One region of the Pseudomonas paeninsulae genome, then DNA from elsewhere that is predicted to be linked to it. Evidence: riboswitches for the same ligand, from Rfam matches in the RefSeq annotation. Region 1 holds a riboswitch; each other region holds the start of a gene.
The links. Region 1 has a riboswitch for cobalamin ahead of cobW (cobalamin biosynthesis protein CobW). Riboswitches for the same ligand answer to the same signal wherever they lie in the genome.
Positions count from the first base shown of each region.

Region 2: another riboswitch for cobalamin. It lies ahead of VCJ09_RS02850 (TonB-dependent receptor); the one in region 1 lies ahead of cobW (cobalamin biosynthesis protein CobW).
Region 3: another riboswitch for cobalamin. It lies ahead of btuB (TonB-dependent vitamin B12 receptor); the one in region 1 lies ahead of cobW (cobalamin biosynthesis protein CobW).
Region 4: another riboswitch for cobalamin. It lies ahead of VCJ09_RS00970 (cobaltochelatase subunit CobN); the one in region 1 lies ahead of cobW (cobalamin biosynthesis protein CobW).

Region 1 covers NZ_CP141799.1:5,320,640-5,324,632, reverse strand. The annotation lists gene VCJ09_RS24570 (cobalamin biosynthesis protein) at 1-419, opposite strand, end outside; gene VCJ09_RS24565 (CbtA family protein) at 429-1,154, opposite strand; gene VCJ09_RS24560 (CbtB domain-containing protein) at 1,165-1,350, opposite strand; cobalamin riboswitch at 1,454-1,814, opposite strand; cobalamin riboswitch at 1,874-2,107, shown strand; gene cobW (cobalamin biosynthesis protein CobW) at 2,209-3,261, shown strand; gene cobN (cobaltochelatase subunit CobN) at 3,344-3,993, shown strand, end outside.
Region 2 covers NZ_CP141799.1:627,296-631,288, reverse strand. The annotation lists gene dxs (1-deoxy-D-xylulose-5-phosphate synthase) at 1-1,142, shown strand, start outside; cobalamin riboswitch at 1,210-1,428, shown strand; gene VCJ09_RS02850 (TonB-dependent receptor) at 1,530-3,428, shown strand; gene VCJ09_RS02845 (cobalamin-binding protein) at 3,571-3,993, opposite strand, start outside.
Region 3 covers NZ_CP141799.1:221,903-225,895, reverse strand. The annotation lists gene cobO (cob(I)yrinic acid a,c-diamide adenosyltransferase) at 1-555, opposite strand, end outside; gene VCJ09_RS00990 (hypothetical protein) at 552-710, opposite strand; gene btuB (TonB-dependent vitamin B12 receptor) at 749-2,599, opposite strand; cobalamin riboswitch at 2,719-2,951, opposite strand; gene VCJ09_RS00980 (DUF2149 domain-containing protein) at 3,031-3,330, opposite strand; gene VCJ09_RS00975 (MotA/TolQ/ExbB proton channel family protein) at 3,308-3,784, opposite strand; gene VCJ09_RS00970 (cobaltochelatase subunit CobN) at 3,787-3,993, opposite strand, start outside.
Region 4 covers NZ_CP141799.1:216,172-220,164, reverse strand. The annotation lists gene VCJ09_RS00970 (cobaltochelatase subunit CobN) at 1-2,381, opposite strand, end outside; cobalamin riboswitch at 2,501-2,791, opposite strand; gene VCJ09_RS00965 (cobalamin-binding protein) at 3,098-3,993, shown strand, end outside.

The DNA.
Region 1 (3,993 bases):
GCGAGGGCGCAGGTGGCACTGGCCGAACGGATCTTGGCGCACAGCAGCTCGGCGCGCGCACCACTCAGGATTTCGGCCTGAGCCAGGGCGCAGGCTTCGGCCACTCCGGCGCTGCCGGTTACCTGCAGGCTCAGCGCGCTGGGTTGGCTCAGGCGGCTCTGGTAAGCGTCCAGTTGGCTGGCCGACAACCACGCCAGCGGCAGATGCAGCTGTTCAGCCAGCTGGCGTAGACCGGGTTCATCGCGCTTGTGCTCGCTGCTGGCCAGGCCACTCAGGTCGCCGGGTTGTAAGCCCTGCAACGCCAGTGCCTGTTCCAGCAGGTGCAGGAGTTGCTCGCGCGAGCAACCGCGCCGACAACCCAGGCCGGCGACGTAGATCAACCGGCGCTTGGCGGTCGTGCCCCCTGCTGGGCTGGCCACGGCAGCGGCTCAGGCGCTCTGCTGGGGGCGCGTGTAGAACCAGGCGGCGGCTAGGCCCAGGGCCGCCCAGAACAGCGCGTTGCTCAGCAGCGAAGCGAGTATGAATTCTTGCTCCAGGGCTGCTGGGGCCAGGCTCGCATGCACCTCAGGTTGCGGCGCGCCGATCAGATGGGGAATAGCCAGTACCAGCAAGCCGGCGATGCGCAGCGCCCAGTGCCGGCTAAATGCCAACAGGCCCAGGCCGACAGCGGTGGCCACAGCCGTGCCGATCCACCAGTACTGGCGCAGCAGCAACTCGGCGGCGGCGCTGCCCGGCAGTTCCGGTGGCAGGCCGGCGGCCGGCGCGAGGGAGAAGGTGGCAAAGCCGCCGAGGCCCCACAGCAGGCCCTGCCAGGTTTGGCCCGGCGCGCGCAGGGTGAACAGACCGGCGAGCACCAGGGCGAAACCGATGGCCACCACCAGGTTGCTCAAACCGGTGGCCAGGGTGCGTTGCCAGCCGTGTTCGGGAGACCAGGCTTCGGCGTTGTGGCTATGGCCGGCGGCAGCCTCGTGGCTATGGGCGGGGGTTGCAGCGGCATGACTATGCTCGTTCAGCACGTCTTGCGCCGGAGCGTTGTTTTCATAGCTTTCCGCCTGGAGAATCAGTGGGGTCACCCAAAAACTCTGCAACAGGGTCAGAAAAATGGCGGCAAGCAGGCCAGCGAAGCCTGCCGTCTGGGCGATACGCTTGAACATGGCAGCGGTCTCAGTGGCAGGGGAAGGCGGCGCTGTGGCGGGTATCGTGGGCAGCGTTGTGCAGCGCCTCGATAGGCGAGAAGCCGGCAACGAAGATCAGCGCGGCGCCGAGCAGGCAGCTACCGACGGCCAGCACAAGGCGTTGCGAAAGAGGGAGGGTGACGGCTACTGAAGAAGCGAGTGCGCTGCTGGACATGGTCTGACCTTCTGCTGTTGGGGAAAGCGATGCAGGAGGAACGCAGCAAGGACCCAGGCCTGAACAGGCTCGGGATTCCGGCGCGTACCCGCCCACCGCGGGTTGCCAAACAAGGTTTCAGGCCGGTCTCCGGGCTTACGCAGACTGTCGACTGGACAGTGGAGGGTCAGCCTTCCCAAGCCGTGCGGCTCAGTGGCTATAACGACCCTGAGAACCTATTCAAAGTCTGCTGCGCGTCGGCCCTGCTGCGTTAAAAACAGGCTCGGAATGCTCATTTACAATTCGTAAACTCCGCTTCCTCGCCTATTTTTGCCTTGCATGGCTCTAGCTCGCGAGACTTTGTACAGATTCTGACATGCGCTTACCGTTGCGGGGGCAGCGCCAGAATTGCCCGTAAGGGCGCACTGGCTTCCCGTTTCACCTCGCGCAGTAATGCGCGAGACACCTGAAACAGCTTTTTAGAACATCACGAAGCGGCCCTGCCCGTCAACTGCGGCGATTGACCTGCCTGCGGGCACTGCGTAGCCTTCACCCCCGTCGAGGTTCTTCGGTTTTGCCACCGAAGCTAAGAGGGAACAGGGTTTATGCCCTGGCTGCCCCCGCAACTGTAAACGACTCGTACCCTTGTGTTGGTCTGTCGCCTGAGCGCGACAGCCCGACAGCCACTGCGTCCGCGCGGGAAGGCGAAGGGAATGGCCGGCGAGTATTCGCCAGCCCGGTCGTGAGCCAGGAGACCTGCCTCGCAACGCTTTTGACAACCGGGCGGGGTGCTCCGGTGGTGCATGGCTGGCGCGTTGTATCGCCACGCCTGTTCCCCCTGCCCGCTGGTCTTTCTTTCGAAGCCACGCAGGGTCGCCCATGAAAACGCTCGCCAAACTTCCCGTCACCATCGTCACCGGCTTTCTCGGCGCCGGTAAGACCACCCTGCTCCGGCATATGCTCAGCCATGCAGAGGGGCGGCGTATCGCGGTGATCGTCAACGAGTTCGGCGAGCTGGGCATCGACGGCGAAATCCTCAAGCAGTGCTCGATCGGTTGCAGCGAAGAAGAAGCCAACGGCCGGGTCTACGAGCTGGCCAATGGCTGCCTGTGCTGCACCGTGCAGGAGGAGTTCTTCCCGGTGATGCGCGAGCTGGTGGCGCGGCGTGGTGACCTCGATCACATCCTCATCGAAACCTCTGGTCTGGCCCTGCCCAAGCCGTTGGTGCAAGCCTTCAACTGGCCGGAAATCCGCAACGCCTGCACCGTCGACGCGGTGATTACCGTGGTCGACAGCCCGGCGGTGGCCGCTGGCACCTTCGCCGCCTTCCCGGAACAGGTCGACCAGCAGCGCCAGCTCGACCCCAACCTCGACCATGAGTCGCCGTTGCACGAACTGTTCGCCGACCAACTGGCCAGCGCCGACCTGGTTATTCTCAACAAGGCCGACCTGCTCGACGCCGCGGCCCTGGCTGCGGTGCGTGCCGAAGTGGCCGAGGAGCTGCCGCCGGCGGTCAAGGTCATCGAAGCCCATGGTGGCGAGCTGCCGCTGGAAGTGCTGCTGGGCCTGAACTGCGAGACCGAGCTGCATATCGACGCACGCAAGACTCACCACGATCTGGAAGGGCATGAAGAGCACGATCACGACGAATTCGATTCGTTCCACGTGGAACTACCGGAGGCCGAGGAAGCGCATCTGCTGCAGACACTGAAAGCTGCGGTCGGCACTCACGGCATCCTGCGCATCAAGGGCTTCGCGGCGATTCCCGGCAAACCCATGCGCCTGCTGCTGCAAGGCGTCGGCCAGCGGTTCGACAAGCATTTCGACCGCGCCTGGCAGGCCGACGAGGCGCGAATCACCCGCTTGATCGTGATCGGCCAGCAGCTTGACCACGCCGTCATCGCAGCCGAGCTGCAAGCGGCGCTGGCCTGAGCAGAGTGTGGGAGGGGCTTTAGCCGCACGGGCCGCGGCTAACGCGGAGTGCCGCCCAGCACCTCCTACAAGAAGAGCGATCATGCATTTATTGCGCACCCAGCCCGGCAGCCAGCTGCCGGCCGACAGCATTGCCGACCTTGGCCAGACCCCGGCCGAGTTGGTGATTCTCTGCACCGGCGATTCGCACCTGTCGTTGCTGGCCGAGGTGGCGCGGCAGCTGCCGGCGGATTACCCGAGCCTGCGCCTGGCCAGTCCGGCGCAGCTGGGCAATCACGCCTCGGTAGATCTCTACGTCGAGCAGGTGTTGCAGCACGCCAAGGTGATCCTGATTTCCGTGCATGGCGGCGTCAGTTACTGGCGCTACGGTATCGAGCGTCTGGTCGAACTGGCCGAGCGCGGCGCCCAGGTGATCATGGTGCCCGGCGACGACAGCCCCGATCCCGAGCTGAGCGGCCTGGGCAACGTGCCGGCGGCCGACAGCGAACGGCTCTGGCAGTACCTGCGTCAGGGCGGCGCGCAGAACGCGCGGCAGCTGTTCAACTGCATCGCCAGCCGCTGGTTGCAGCGCGATTACCCTTGGCAGGCACCGTGCGCCTTGCCGCGTGTCAGCCTGTATCACCCGCAGCACGCCAACGCGACCCTGGCCGATTGGCACGCGCAGTGGCAGGCGGGCGCACCGGTGGCGGCGTTGCTGTTCTACCGCACCCAGGTACAGGCGGCGAATACCGG
Region 2 (3,993 bases), 650 kb from region 1:
ACTATATCGGCCCGATCGACGGCCACGACCTGCCGACCCTGCTCGCCACCCTGCGCAATATGCGCGACCTGGAAGGCCCGCAGTTCCTCCATGTGGTGACCAAGAAGGGCAAGGGCTTCGCCCCGGCCGAAGCCGATCCGATCGGCTACCACGCGATCACCAAGCTGGACCCGATCAACGCCCCGGCCGCCGCCCCGAAGAAAGTTGGCGGCCCCAAGTATTCCAGCGTGTTCGGCCAGTGGCTGTGCGACATGGCCGCCGAGGACCGACGCCTGGTCGGCATCACCCCGGCGATGAAGGAAGGCTCGGACCTGGTGGCCTTCAGCGAGCGCTACCCCGACCGCTATTTCGACGTCGCGATCGCCGAACAGCACGCCGTGACCCTGGCCGCTGGCATGGCCTGCGACGGCGCCAAACCGGTGGTAGCGATCTACTCGACCTTTTTGCAGCGCGCCTACGACCAGTTGATCCACGACGTCGCCGTGCAGCACCTCGACGTGCTGTTCGCCATCGACCGCGCCGGCCTGGTCGGCGAAGACGGCCCGACCCACGCCGGCAGTTTCGACCTGGCCTACCTGCGCTGCATTCCCGGCATGCTGGTGATGACCCCCAGCGACGAAAACGAACTGCGCCACATGCTCACCACCGGCTACCTGTTCGACGGCCCGGCGGCGGTGCGCTACCCGCGCGGCAGTGGCCCGAACGCCCCGATTGATGCAGCGCTTGAACCCCTGCCGATCGGCAAGGGCGTCATTCGCCGCACGGGCCAGCGCGTGGCCCTGCTGGTGTTCGGTGTGCAACTGGCCGAAGCGCTCAAGGTCGGCGAAACCCTGGACGCCACGGTGATCGACATGCGCTTCGTCAAACCGCTGGACGAAGCGCTGATCCGCGAACTGGCCGCCAGCCACGAGCTGCTGGTGAGCATCGAGGAAAACAGCATCATGGGCGGCGCCGGCAGCGCGGTCAGCGAATTCCTCGCCCGTGAGAACATCCTCAAGTCGATGCTCCACCTGGGCCTGCCGGACTACTACGTCGAACACGCCAAGCCGGCGCAGATGCTCGCCGAGTGCGGCCTCGACCAAGCCGGTATCGAGGAGGCGGTGCGTCAGCGTCTGTCGCTACTGCAGACGATTAAGGCGTAGGAGCGACCTGCTCCCGGGTCTGCGCACAGGACTGCTTGTGCTTTTATCCCGCCGTGCCTTATGGTGCCGGCGTTTACGTGTTCGAGGTCGCGGCCACACCAGCCGCGTGAAAAGGGAAGCAGGTGCGTAGCCGTCAACTCGACAGCCGCAACGCCTGCGCTGCCCCCGCAACGGTAACCGACAGCGCTCACGCGCAGGCTTTCTCGACACACCACTGGGTTCGCCTGGGAAGGAGAGAAAAGCATCAGTCGGCAGCCCGGAGACCTGCCTCGACGCAATCTGACTGGTGTTGCGGAGGGCATCACCGTCAAGCGCTGGCTATTGCCTCCTTGTCCGGTGCTTGTCCCTGCCCTCCTCAAAAGACGTTTACCTTTTGAGGATTGATCGATGAAGCTTTCCCCCCTGGCCTTGGCCATGACCCTGGCACCCGGCACGTTGCTGGCCAGCGAATCGCCCGCGCCCTATCAGGCGCCGCCGCTGGTGATCACCCGTGCCACGCCGCTGCAACAGCCCGCCCCCGCCAGCATCGCGGTCATCACCCGCGAAGCCATCGATAACAGCGCCGCCAACAGCCTGGTCGAGGTCTTGCGCGGCCAGGCGGGCCTGCAGATTCGCGACACCCTCGGCGATGGCAATCGCGTGTCCCTGAGCCTGCGCGGTTTCGGCGAGAATGCGGCGAACAACACCCTGGTGCTGGTCGATGGCCGCCGCCTGAACAACCCCAGCCAGCAGACCGCCGACCTCAACAGCGTGCCCTTGGCCAATATCGAACGCATCGAGATCATCCGCGGCGCCGGCACCGTGCTGTATGGCGACCAGGCCGTCGGCGGCGTGGTCAACATCATCACCCGCCAGCCGAGCACCAACCAGGCGTACATCGAAGCCGGCCGGGGCTCGGACGACTTGGAGGCCTATCGCGGCAACTTCAACCAGCTCCTCGGCGCCGGTTTCTCGCTCTACGGCAGCGGCGAAGCCAAGCATGCCGACGGCTATCGCGACAACAACAACGCCTCCTACAGCAACCTGTTCGGTCGCCTGCGCTACGACCACAGTCGCGGCTGGGCGCTCTACGAATACCAGACGATCGACGACGAGCTGCGCTACCCCGGCAGCCTGAGCGTCGCGCAGAGCCACAACGACCGCCGCGCCGCCGGCACTCCCAACGACTTCAACGACAGCAAGACCCAGGTGCATCGGTTCGCCCTGCGCCAGAACCTCGGCAGCCACTGGGACGCCGACCTGGATGTCAGCCAGCGCGACAGCGACGGCCTCGGTGCGCTCTTCGCCACCCCCTTCACCCAGGGCACCCGCGTCGACACCATCAGCCCGCGCCTGACCGCCCACTGGGACACCGCCCTGGGCCGCAGCGAGTGGCTGCTCGGCCACGATCACACGCAGAGCGATTACGAACTCAGCTCGATCTTCGGCGATACCCGTTCGCGGCAGACCCTGCGCGATTGGTACAGCCAGCTCAGCCAGCCACTGGGGTCGCAGCTAACCCTGACCCTCGGCTACCGCAGCAGCGAGGCGGAGGATCGCAACCTGGAGCGCAACAGCTCGCAGACCGAGCGCGAGGACAGCACCAGCCTGGGCCTGAGTTGGCAGGCCAATACGCAGACCCGCCTTTTCATCAAGCGCGAAGACGTGCTGCGCTTCGCCAACGTCGAGGACAACGCCTTTACCCAGCCCGGCGTCGACTTCCTCAGACCGCAGACCGGCGAGTCCTGGGAAGGCGGAGTGGAGTGGCAGGACGCCATTCAACGCTACCAGCTCAGCCTGTACCGCCTGGACCTTGAAGACGAGATCCTCTTCGACCCGGTCAACTTCGTCACCCTCAACCTGGACAAGACTCGCCGCGACGGCCTGCTGCTGGAAGGCAGTCGACAGTTGAGCGCGGACCTGCAGCTGAACGGCCAGTACAGCTTCACCGACGCCACCTACCGTGCAGGCGCGTTCAAGGATAACGACGTGCCTGGAGTTGCGCGGCACACCGCAAGCCTGGGCCTGAGCTATCAGCTGCTCGCTGGCCTGAGCAGTCAGCTAGAGGCCAACTACATCGGCCCGCGCTACCTCTCCGGCGATGACGGCCACGCCCTACAGCGCGAAGGCGGCTACACCCTATTCAATGCGGGGCTCAGCTACCAGCTTCAGCAATTCACCGGCAAGCTGCGGGTGAACAACCTGACCGGCAAGAAATACGACAGCTTCGCCAACTATTTCGGCAGCAAGTCGGTCTACCCCGCGCCCGAACGTGAGGTGCAGCTCAGCGTCGGCTACCGTTTCTAAGCGCAGCCCCTGTAGCCCGGATAGCATTCGGGGAGCCAAACTCCGACCCGACCTCTCCCCCGGATTTCATCCGAGCTATGGGATAAACCAGAGTCACCAACGACAAGGCCCCGCAAATGCGGGGCCTTGTCGTTTCAGAGCCCTACTTTGCCTCGGCCAGCTGCTCGCAGAGCTTTTCGGTCGCCGCCATCATCTGGAAGCTCGGCCGCTCCAGGCCCTTGTCCGGCACCTGCCAGAGTTGCTTGCGCGCCACCGCGCTCAGCTGTGGCCAGATGCGCCAGCGTTCCAACTGGGCGCCTGAGCCGGCCAGGATGACCTCGGGGTCGCGCTGCAACACCGCTTCCACGCTGACCTGCGGCGCCGGCAAGTCGAGCTCGGCGAACACATTCTCGGCGCCGCACACGCGCAAGGCATCGCTGATGATCTGCTGGCCACCGATGGTGTACAGCGGCACATCCCAGATCTGGTAGAACACCCGCAGCGGCGGCTCACGCCGGTAGCGGGCACTCAGTTCGGCCAGGCGTAGGCTGAAGCGCTGACGCAGCGCTTGCCCTTGCTCGGGACG
Region 3 (3,993 bases), 250 kb from region 1:
GTTCATCTCGGTGACGGTATCCGCCGCCTCGATCAGCCCCGGCAAGGCGCCGCGGCCGGTCACCACCACATGCTGCAGCAGCGGCCGCGCCTCGATGTCGGCGAGCACCGCGTCCAGCTCCAGATAGCCCAGTTTCAGGGCGATATTCAGCTCATCCAGCACCAGCAGGCCGATGGCCGGGTCATTCAGCAGCTGGCGCGCCACCACCCAGGCCTGCTGGGCTTTTTCGATGTCGCGCGGGCGATCCTGGGTCTCCCAGGTGAAGCCCTCGCCCATCACGTGGTAGCTGACCTCCTCGGGGAAACGGCGAAAAAAGTTCTCCTCGCCGGTGCTGGCCGCGCCTTTGATAAATTGCACCACCCCCACCTTCATCCCGTGGCCCAAGGCGCGGGCGACCATGCCGAAGGCACTGCTGCTCTTGCCCTTGCCATTGCCGCTGTGCACCAGCAGCAGGCCGTACTCATCCTGAGCCTGAGAAATCTTCTCGTCGATCAGCGCCTTCTTGCGCTCCATGCGCGCCTTGTGCCGCGCGTCGCGTTCGCTCGATTCGCTCATCTCTTCACCTCCAGTTGCGGTTGCGCGCCCAGCCGGGAGCGGGCGCCGATATAGACAATGGCCGCCAGGCCGACATACAGCGCCAGGCGGCCCAGGTAACGCGGGGAATGGACGGCGCTGCCGATCAGCCGTTGGCATCGCGGTGGCAGCTTCATCCATTGATCTCCAGAAGTAGGTGGCGCTGCCGGCAGGCTCAAAGCGCCTGGTAGCGCACGCTCAGGTAGACCGCCTGGCCGGGCTGGTTATAGCCCTGGGCGGTCTCGTAATCGGCATCCAGCAGGTTGGCCACGCGGGTCTGCAGGCGCCATTCTGGGCTGAGGCGGTATTCGCCGCGCAGGTCGAGGGTGGCGAAACCGGAGAGCTCCTTGGTGTTGGCCAGATCGTCAAAGCGCTGGCCCTCGGCATGCAGGCTGGCGCCGATGCTGAAGGCGCCGAGGCGGCGATCCAGATCCAGGTTGAACAGCCGCTTGGCCCGGCGCGCCAGCTCGTTGCCGTCGTTGGCCCCGGAGGAACGGTTCTCCGGCTCCAGCAGCGTGTAGTTGGCATTCCAGTCCCAGCCGAGCAGTTGGCTGCCGAGCACCAGTTCGACGCCGCGAATGCGTGCGGCATCGACGTTGGCCGGCGCCATGATGCTGGCGTCGTAGGCGATCAGGTCGTCGATGCGGGTGCGGAAGGCGTTGACCGACCAGTGGCCCCAGGCATGCTGGCCGAGCAAACCGGCCTCCAGGCTCTGGGAAGTTTCCGCCTGCAGATCCGGATTGCCATAGCCGGGGTAGTACAACTCGTTGAAGGTCGGCGCCTTGAACGCCGTGCCGTAGCTGAGAGTCGCGCGCAGCCAGTCGCTCAGGGCATAGCCGTAGCCGAGGTTGCCGGTGTCGTGCCGGCCGAACTGCTGATTGTCGTCGCGGCGCAGGGACAGCTGCCAGTCATGCCGACCGACTTCGCCGAGGTACTGCACGAAGGCGCCGGTGTTATCCCGCGAGTCTTCGGCGTAATCGGTGCTGCCGTTGACCTCGTCGTGCTGGTAATCGGCGCCCAGGGTCAGGGTATGGCCGGGCGCCAGGCTCAGGTCGTTCTGCCAGCTGAGGCTGTCGCGACGGCTGTCGAAGCGCGAATAGAAGTCGCCATCCTGGAACGCATCGGACTTGTCCTCGCTGCGTCCGGCCTGCAGGGTCACCTGCCAGGGCTCGAGCGGGGCGAAACGCGCGCGGGTGCCCAGCACATTTGATTCGCCATCGGCATGGGCGCGGAAACCGGCAGTGCGCTTGCGGTTGACCTGGTCGTAATCGTTGTGCGATTTGGCCCGCAGCAGGTTGGCGTCCAGCTCCAGGCCGTTGGCGAAGCGATAACCGGCGCTCAGCGCGGCGGACAGGTTGCGATAGCCGTCGGCATCGTCTTCGTAGCCGCTGGTGGCCGCCGACTTGACGTTGATGCCGTCGGTGTCGGCGCCACTGAGGGCCAGGCTGTACCAAGCGTTATCGGTGCCGCCGCTGACCCCGGCACTGCCGTTGTAGCTGTCATGGGTACCGTAACCGGCGGAGAAAAATGGCTTGGCGCCTGCGCCGGCGCCCTTGCGGGTGAAGATCTGAATCACCCCGCCGATGGCTTCCGAGCCGTACAGGCTGGAACGCGGCCCGCGCACCACCTCGATCCGCTCGATCAGCTCCAGCGGCAAATCCTGCAGGGCCGCGCCACCGGACGTCACCGAACCGACCTTGATGCCGTCGATCAGCACCAGCACATGGTCGGATTCGCTGCCGCGCATGAACAACGCGGTGGTCTTACCCGGGCCGCCGTTGTTGGCGAAGGACACGCCCGGCACCTTCTTCAGCAGCTCGGGCACGGAAGTCGCCTGGCTCTGCTCGATCTGCGCACGGTCGAACACCGTCACCGCGGCCAGGCTCTGCTCGGCAGTCTGTGCAGTACGGGTAGCGGTCACCAGAAGGTCGTCGAGACGAGTGTGTTCGCCCGCCTGGGCCAGGGGCACGCAGGAAACGGCGCACAGCAGCAGGGTTGAGGGCTTGATTGGAAGGGAATTGCTCATCGCGTTCTAGGCTCCGCCGCCCCACCCGGGCGATCTTGGCTGAGTAAGACACGCGGAGAACCAGCGGCGAATGCACTGCACAACGGCGCAGCCCACACGCCAGACAACGCCCTCCGCGATGCCATGGACTGCGACAGGCCGGTCTCCGGGCTTACGAGCGGCGCGCGAAAATGCGCAATCCCACCAGACGCACCTTCCCATGCCGAAGCACAGTGGTTGAAAAAGCGCTGGTTTGACTCGTCTACCGTTGCGGGGGCAGCGTCGGAATGGTTGGCGTAAACACGCGCAACGCACCGACTTCCCTGTTTACTCGCGGCCATGGCCGCGGGTCACCTGAAGCAAGAGGCGCGAGTGTAGATATTTCGGGCGGGCCGTCAATGCGCCGAGCGACCCCGGGCGTTCAGGCCACGACCACTGCGGCAATCGGTCGCTCACTGGCCGATCAGGATCAGCTTGCCGGTCTGCGGATCACGGTAGACCTGGCCGACACTCTCCAGTCCGGCGCCGTCCTGGCCCTTGAGGCTGTCCGGCAGGCTCGGCAGTTCTCGCCCGCGCTCCACCGGCAGCGGCTGGCGCTGTGCCTCGAGCCGCTGCAGCAGGTCGGTCTGCGCCACCAGGGCGGCGATCAGACCGCAGGCGAACACCAGCACCACGTCGACCAGGTTGGCCAGCGGTCCGAGCGGATCGTCGTCGCCCTCGGCGAAACGGTTAGAGCGCCAGCGCCGGCTCATCGGCCTGCTCCTCGGCCGCCATGGCCTCACGTCGATCCAGCAGCTCGTCGTACCAGCGTCGGCGCAGGCGGCCTAGGCCGAAGCCGATCACCCCGGCAAGCAGGCCGAACACCGTGGTGTCGAAGGCCACCCGCATGGCCACGCTGAGAATCTGCACATTGCCCTCGCCGAGGGCTGCCAACCCAGGGCCGAGCGGGATCAGCGTGCCCATCAGGCCGAGCATCGGACCGATGCGGGCGATCAGGTCGGCGCGCTCCAGGCGCTTGCGCGCGCGCCGCTCAATTTCCGCCAGTGGCAAGCGTTGCCAGCGCGCCAGGCCGCCGCAGCGTTCGCCGACCGCCACCCCGCAATCCCATACCGCCAGCGTCAGCAGGCCGAACAGACCGAGGGTCACCGGTTGCAGCAACCAGCCGACCAATAGATGCAGCCAGGTGAATAGTTGACTGTCGAACATGCCTAGAGCCCTCCACGGGAATGATGGCCGCGGCCACGCCAGATGCCCAGGCCCAACAGGCCGGCCAACAGCAGGACGCCAAGCCAGAGTTGCCGATCCGGCGCCTGCCCGGCACCTTCTGCCGCCTCTGCGGCGGCTGGCTGTTGCGCTTGCGGCGGCTGCGCCGCCTGGATTTCGCTGACCGTGCTGGGTGCCTGCTGCGGCCGGGC
Region 4 (3,993 bases), 240 kb from region 1:
TCCACCTCCAGCCCGGCGCTGCCGACCAGGCGCTTGATCTCGGCGATGGTCGCCCGCCGCGCTGGCCCTTCGCCCTGGCCGGCGCCAGCCTCGAAGCTCTCGATCAGCTGGCGCAGCTGGAGCAGGTCGTCGTACAGCGGCGTGGCCACCAGCGGCGGGGTCAAGTGATCGATCATCACCGCCAGGCCGCGACGCTTGGCCTGGATACCCTCGCCGACGCCGTCGACGATGTACGGGTAGATGCTCGGCAGGTCGCCGAGAATTTGCGTCGGGTAGTCCTCGTCGCTCAGGCCGATCCGCCGCCGCGGCAGGAACTCGTAGGTGGAATGACGGCCCAGGTGGATCAGCGCGTCGGCCTTGAAGCCGTCGCGCAGCCAGTGATAGAAGGCCAGGTACTGATGCGGCGGCGGGAACACCAGGTTGGCGTGCAGCAGTTCCTCATCCACTTCCCAGCCGCGCGGCGGCTGCGGACCGACGAACACCTTGCCGAACTGCAGCCCCGGCAGCAGCAGGCGGCCGTCGTGCACCATCACATAGCCGGGGCCTTCGCCCCAGCCGCGCAGGCCTTCGATGCCGCTGGCTGCCAGGGCGTCGACCAGCGCCTGCGCCTGCGTCCAGTCGGCCTGGGCCGGCTGTGCCAGTGCCGCCCGGTAGAGGCTCTCCAACTGCGCCAGCAGATCCAAGGCGCGCGCCCGCGCCGGGTGCTCGACGCCGTCCAGCACGTGATGCAGCTCGCTGGAACCGTTGTCCAGAATGTCCGCGGCGATCTCCAGTTGCGAGGCCTGCAGGGCCCGGTGCAACTGGGCGTTCCAGTAGCCCAGCGGGCCCTGGCGCATCTCCGCCTGCAGGGCCGCCGGCAGGGTCGCGAACCAGTCGCGATACTCCTGGCCGCCCAGGCTCTGCACCTTGTCGGCCATCTCGGCCAGGGCATCGCCCTGCTCCGGCAGGTTGATCCCGCGCTCCTGCAACAGGTCGAGCAGCGCCGCCGGGCTTTCCGGCAGCGAGCCGGTGTCGTAGCCCTCAGCCTGCAGGCGACGGAGGATATGCAGCAGCGACTGCGGCACGTCGAGGTTGTCCGCACCGATATTGTGGCGGCCCGGCGGGTGGTTGTAATAGACGATCGCCAGGCGCTTGTCGGCATTCGCCGTGCGCTGCAGATGCCACCAGCGCTGGATGCGCGCGCTGAGGGCGGCGACCTGTTGCGGCAGCGGTTCGCCGATGCCGAAGCGGATGCCGGACAGCGGGTCGAGCTGTTGCTCGTGCCAGGCGGCCAGCACCATGGCCTGGCTGGTGCCTTGCAGCTCCGGCATGGCGATCTGGTAATGCAGCTTGTCGCGCGCCAGGCCGTCGCTGGACAGCTGCCAGACCGCCTCGCTGCGCCCTTCCATGCGCAGGCCTTTGAGTACCGGCACATCCAGTTGGGCGAACAGCTCGCTGACCTGCTCACGGTGCTCACCGCCGCCGATGACGAAATCCTGCAGGGCGATAATCGCCACCAGCGGCGGGTGCTCGGCCTCCTGCAGCCAACGCACCGCCTGCAGCGAACCCGCGCCCCAGTTGGCGAACAGGCTGACGCAGGCCAGCCCGGCCTCGCCCAACGCCTGACACAGGGCGTCGTTGAGCGCCCGGTCGCCGGCGCGGTCGGCCCGGCCGTGGTCGATGATCGCCACCAGTGCCTGACCCTGCCAATGCAGCTGCTCGGCCGCGCGGATCTGCCCGTCCTGATAGAAGCGCAGCGGCGGCCGCGCCTTGGCCGGCTCGGCCGTTACCGTCGCATCCACCCGCGCCGCCAGCCAGGCGAGCAGCGCGGCAATGTTATCGTTGCCACCGGCCAGCCAGTAGCTGCGCGCGCTGAGCCAGTCGGCCTGCTGCGGATGGGAGCGCTGTTGCTGCGCCAGCCACTGCGCCAGATCGTCCGCCGGCTTGGCCGCGCCCAGGCGCTCGGCCTGCTCGCGGGAGGCGAACAGTGCCTGACCGCGGCTGCGGCTGAGCTGCACCAGATCCTGCTCGCTGTGCAGGATGAACAGATCGGCCGGGGCCGCCGCGGCCAACATGGGCCGCAGGCGCTCCACCTCGGCACCAAACAGGCCCGCGCCGAACAGCACCTGGCCGGCGTCCAGCCATTCGGCCAGCGCGGCATCGTCCAGTTCGCCCAGTTGTTCGGGGGTGCGCGCGCTGACCCGCTGGCCGGGGTGCTGGCCCTGGAACTGGGCGACTGCCGCGGCGAATTCGGCGGCGCTGTAGGGCGAGACGATGGCGTTGATCTGCGCTGCGCCGGCCAGCGGCGCCGTCAGCGCCAGCAGGGCGGCCAGCGCCAGGCGGCGGATCAGGGACACACCGCGCAGCGCGAGCGCTACCGGCGGCGGAAGGGATTTGCTCATGTTGTCGTGACTCCGTCGCGCTCACCCGTGCGACCCAGGCAGGGAAAGGCAGGCGCAGAGAGGCAACGCACGAACCGCAGGAAATACGCAGCCCACACGCCAGACAGCGCCCTCCGCGATGCCATGGACTGCGACAGGCCGGTCTCCGGGCTTACGAGCGGCGCGCGAAAATGCGCAATGCCACCAGACGCACCTTCCCATGCGAGGAGACTGTCGGGCTTAACCGTTCCTAGCAGAACAGGGTTAAGTCCGACAGACGCCTAAAGCACAGTGGTTGAAAAAGCGCTGGCTTGACTCGTCTACCGTTGCGGGGGCAGCGTCGGAATAGTTGGCGTAAACACGCACAACGCACCGACTTCCCTGTTTACTCGCGGCCATGGCCGCGGGTCACCTGAAGCAAGAGGCGCGAGTCTAGAGGCTCATGCCGGCAACGTCTATGCGCCGTGCGACACCGGGCAGTCGCACAACGACGCGGCGACCCGGCGCCAGGCAATCGGCCCGCAATGGCGCCGCTACGGGCATGCCCTGGCAGGGTTACCCGGGCCGCAGCGTCGCACTCGGTTGGCTGAGGGTCGCTTTCGACAGCGCGACTTCGAATAGTGCCGCCGTGCCGCAGATCGACATTGACCCTGTCCCGGCCGGTTGTTAGCTTGCGCTCACTCGCGGGCCACCGACGCCATCGCGGCGAGAGTCTGCGCGTCACCAGGGGGGAGAACATGTACCTATCATTCGCCCGCCAACGCGGCCTCTCGACCTGCCGCGTCGGCCTGGCAGCCGCGCTGCTGGGGCTGGCGCCGACGCTGTTGGCGGCCCCCATCTGCGTGGTTGACGATGCGCAGCGCGAGGTCTGCCTGCCAACGCCCGCGCAACGCATCGCGAGCCTGTCGCCGGGGGCCACCGAACTGGTCTTCGCGGCGGGCGGCGGCGACCGCGTGGTGGCCGTGGTGGCCTTCAGCGACTATCCACCCGAGGCCCGGACGCTGCCGTCGGTGGGCAGCCACAGCCGCCTGGATCTGGAACGGCTGCTGACCCTGCAGCCGGACCTGGCGATCGTCTGGGGCAGCGGCAATCCCGCCGAGCAGCTAGACGCCCTGGAAGATTTCGGCGTGCCGGTGTTCTATCTCGAACCGGAAAACATCGAAGGCATAGCGCGGGCCATCGAGCGCCTGGCGCGGCTGACCGACAGCCAAGCGGTGGGCCAGCAGGCCGCCGAACACCTGCGTCGCGGCATCGCCGCACTGGCCGAACAATACCGCGAGGCCGAGCCCGTGACGGTGTTCTATCAGGTCTGGAACAAGCCGTTGATGACGGTCAACGACGGCCACCTGATCGGCCAGGTGATCAGCCTGTGTGGCGGGCGCAATGTCTTCGCCGAGCTGCCGCGGCAGATTCCGCGCATCGATATCGAAGCGGTGCTGATCGCCAATCCGCAGGTCATCCTGGCCGGCGGCATGGGCGAGGAGAACCGCTACTGGCTGACCGAGTGGCGGGCTTATCCCAGCCTGCAGGCGGTGCAGCAGGACAATCTGTTCTTCATCCCGCCGTCGCTGGTGCAGCGCCCTACGCCGCGCCTGCTGGAGGGCGCCCGGTTACTCTGCGAAAGCCTGGAGAC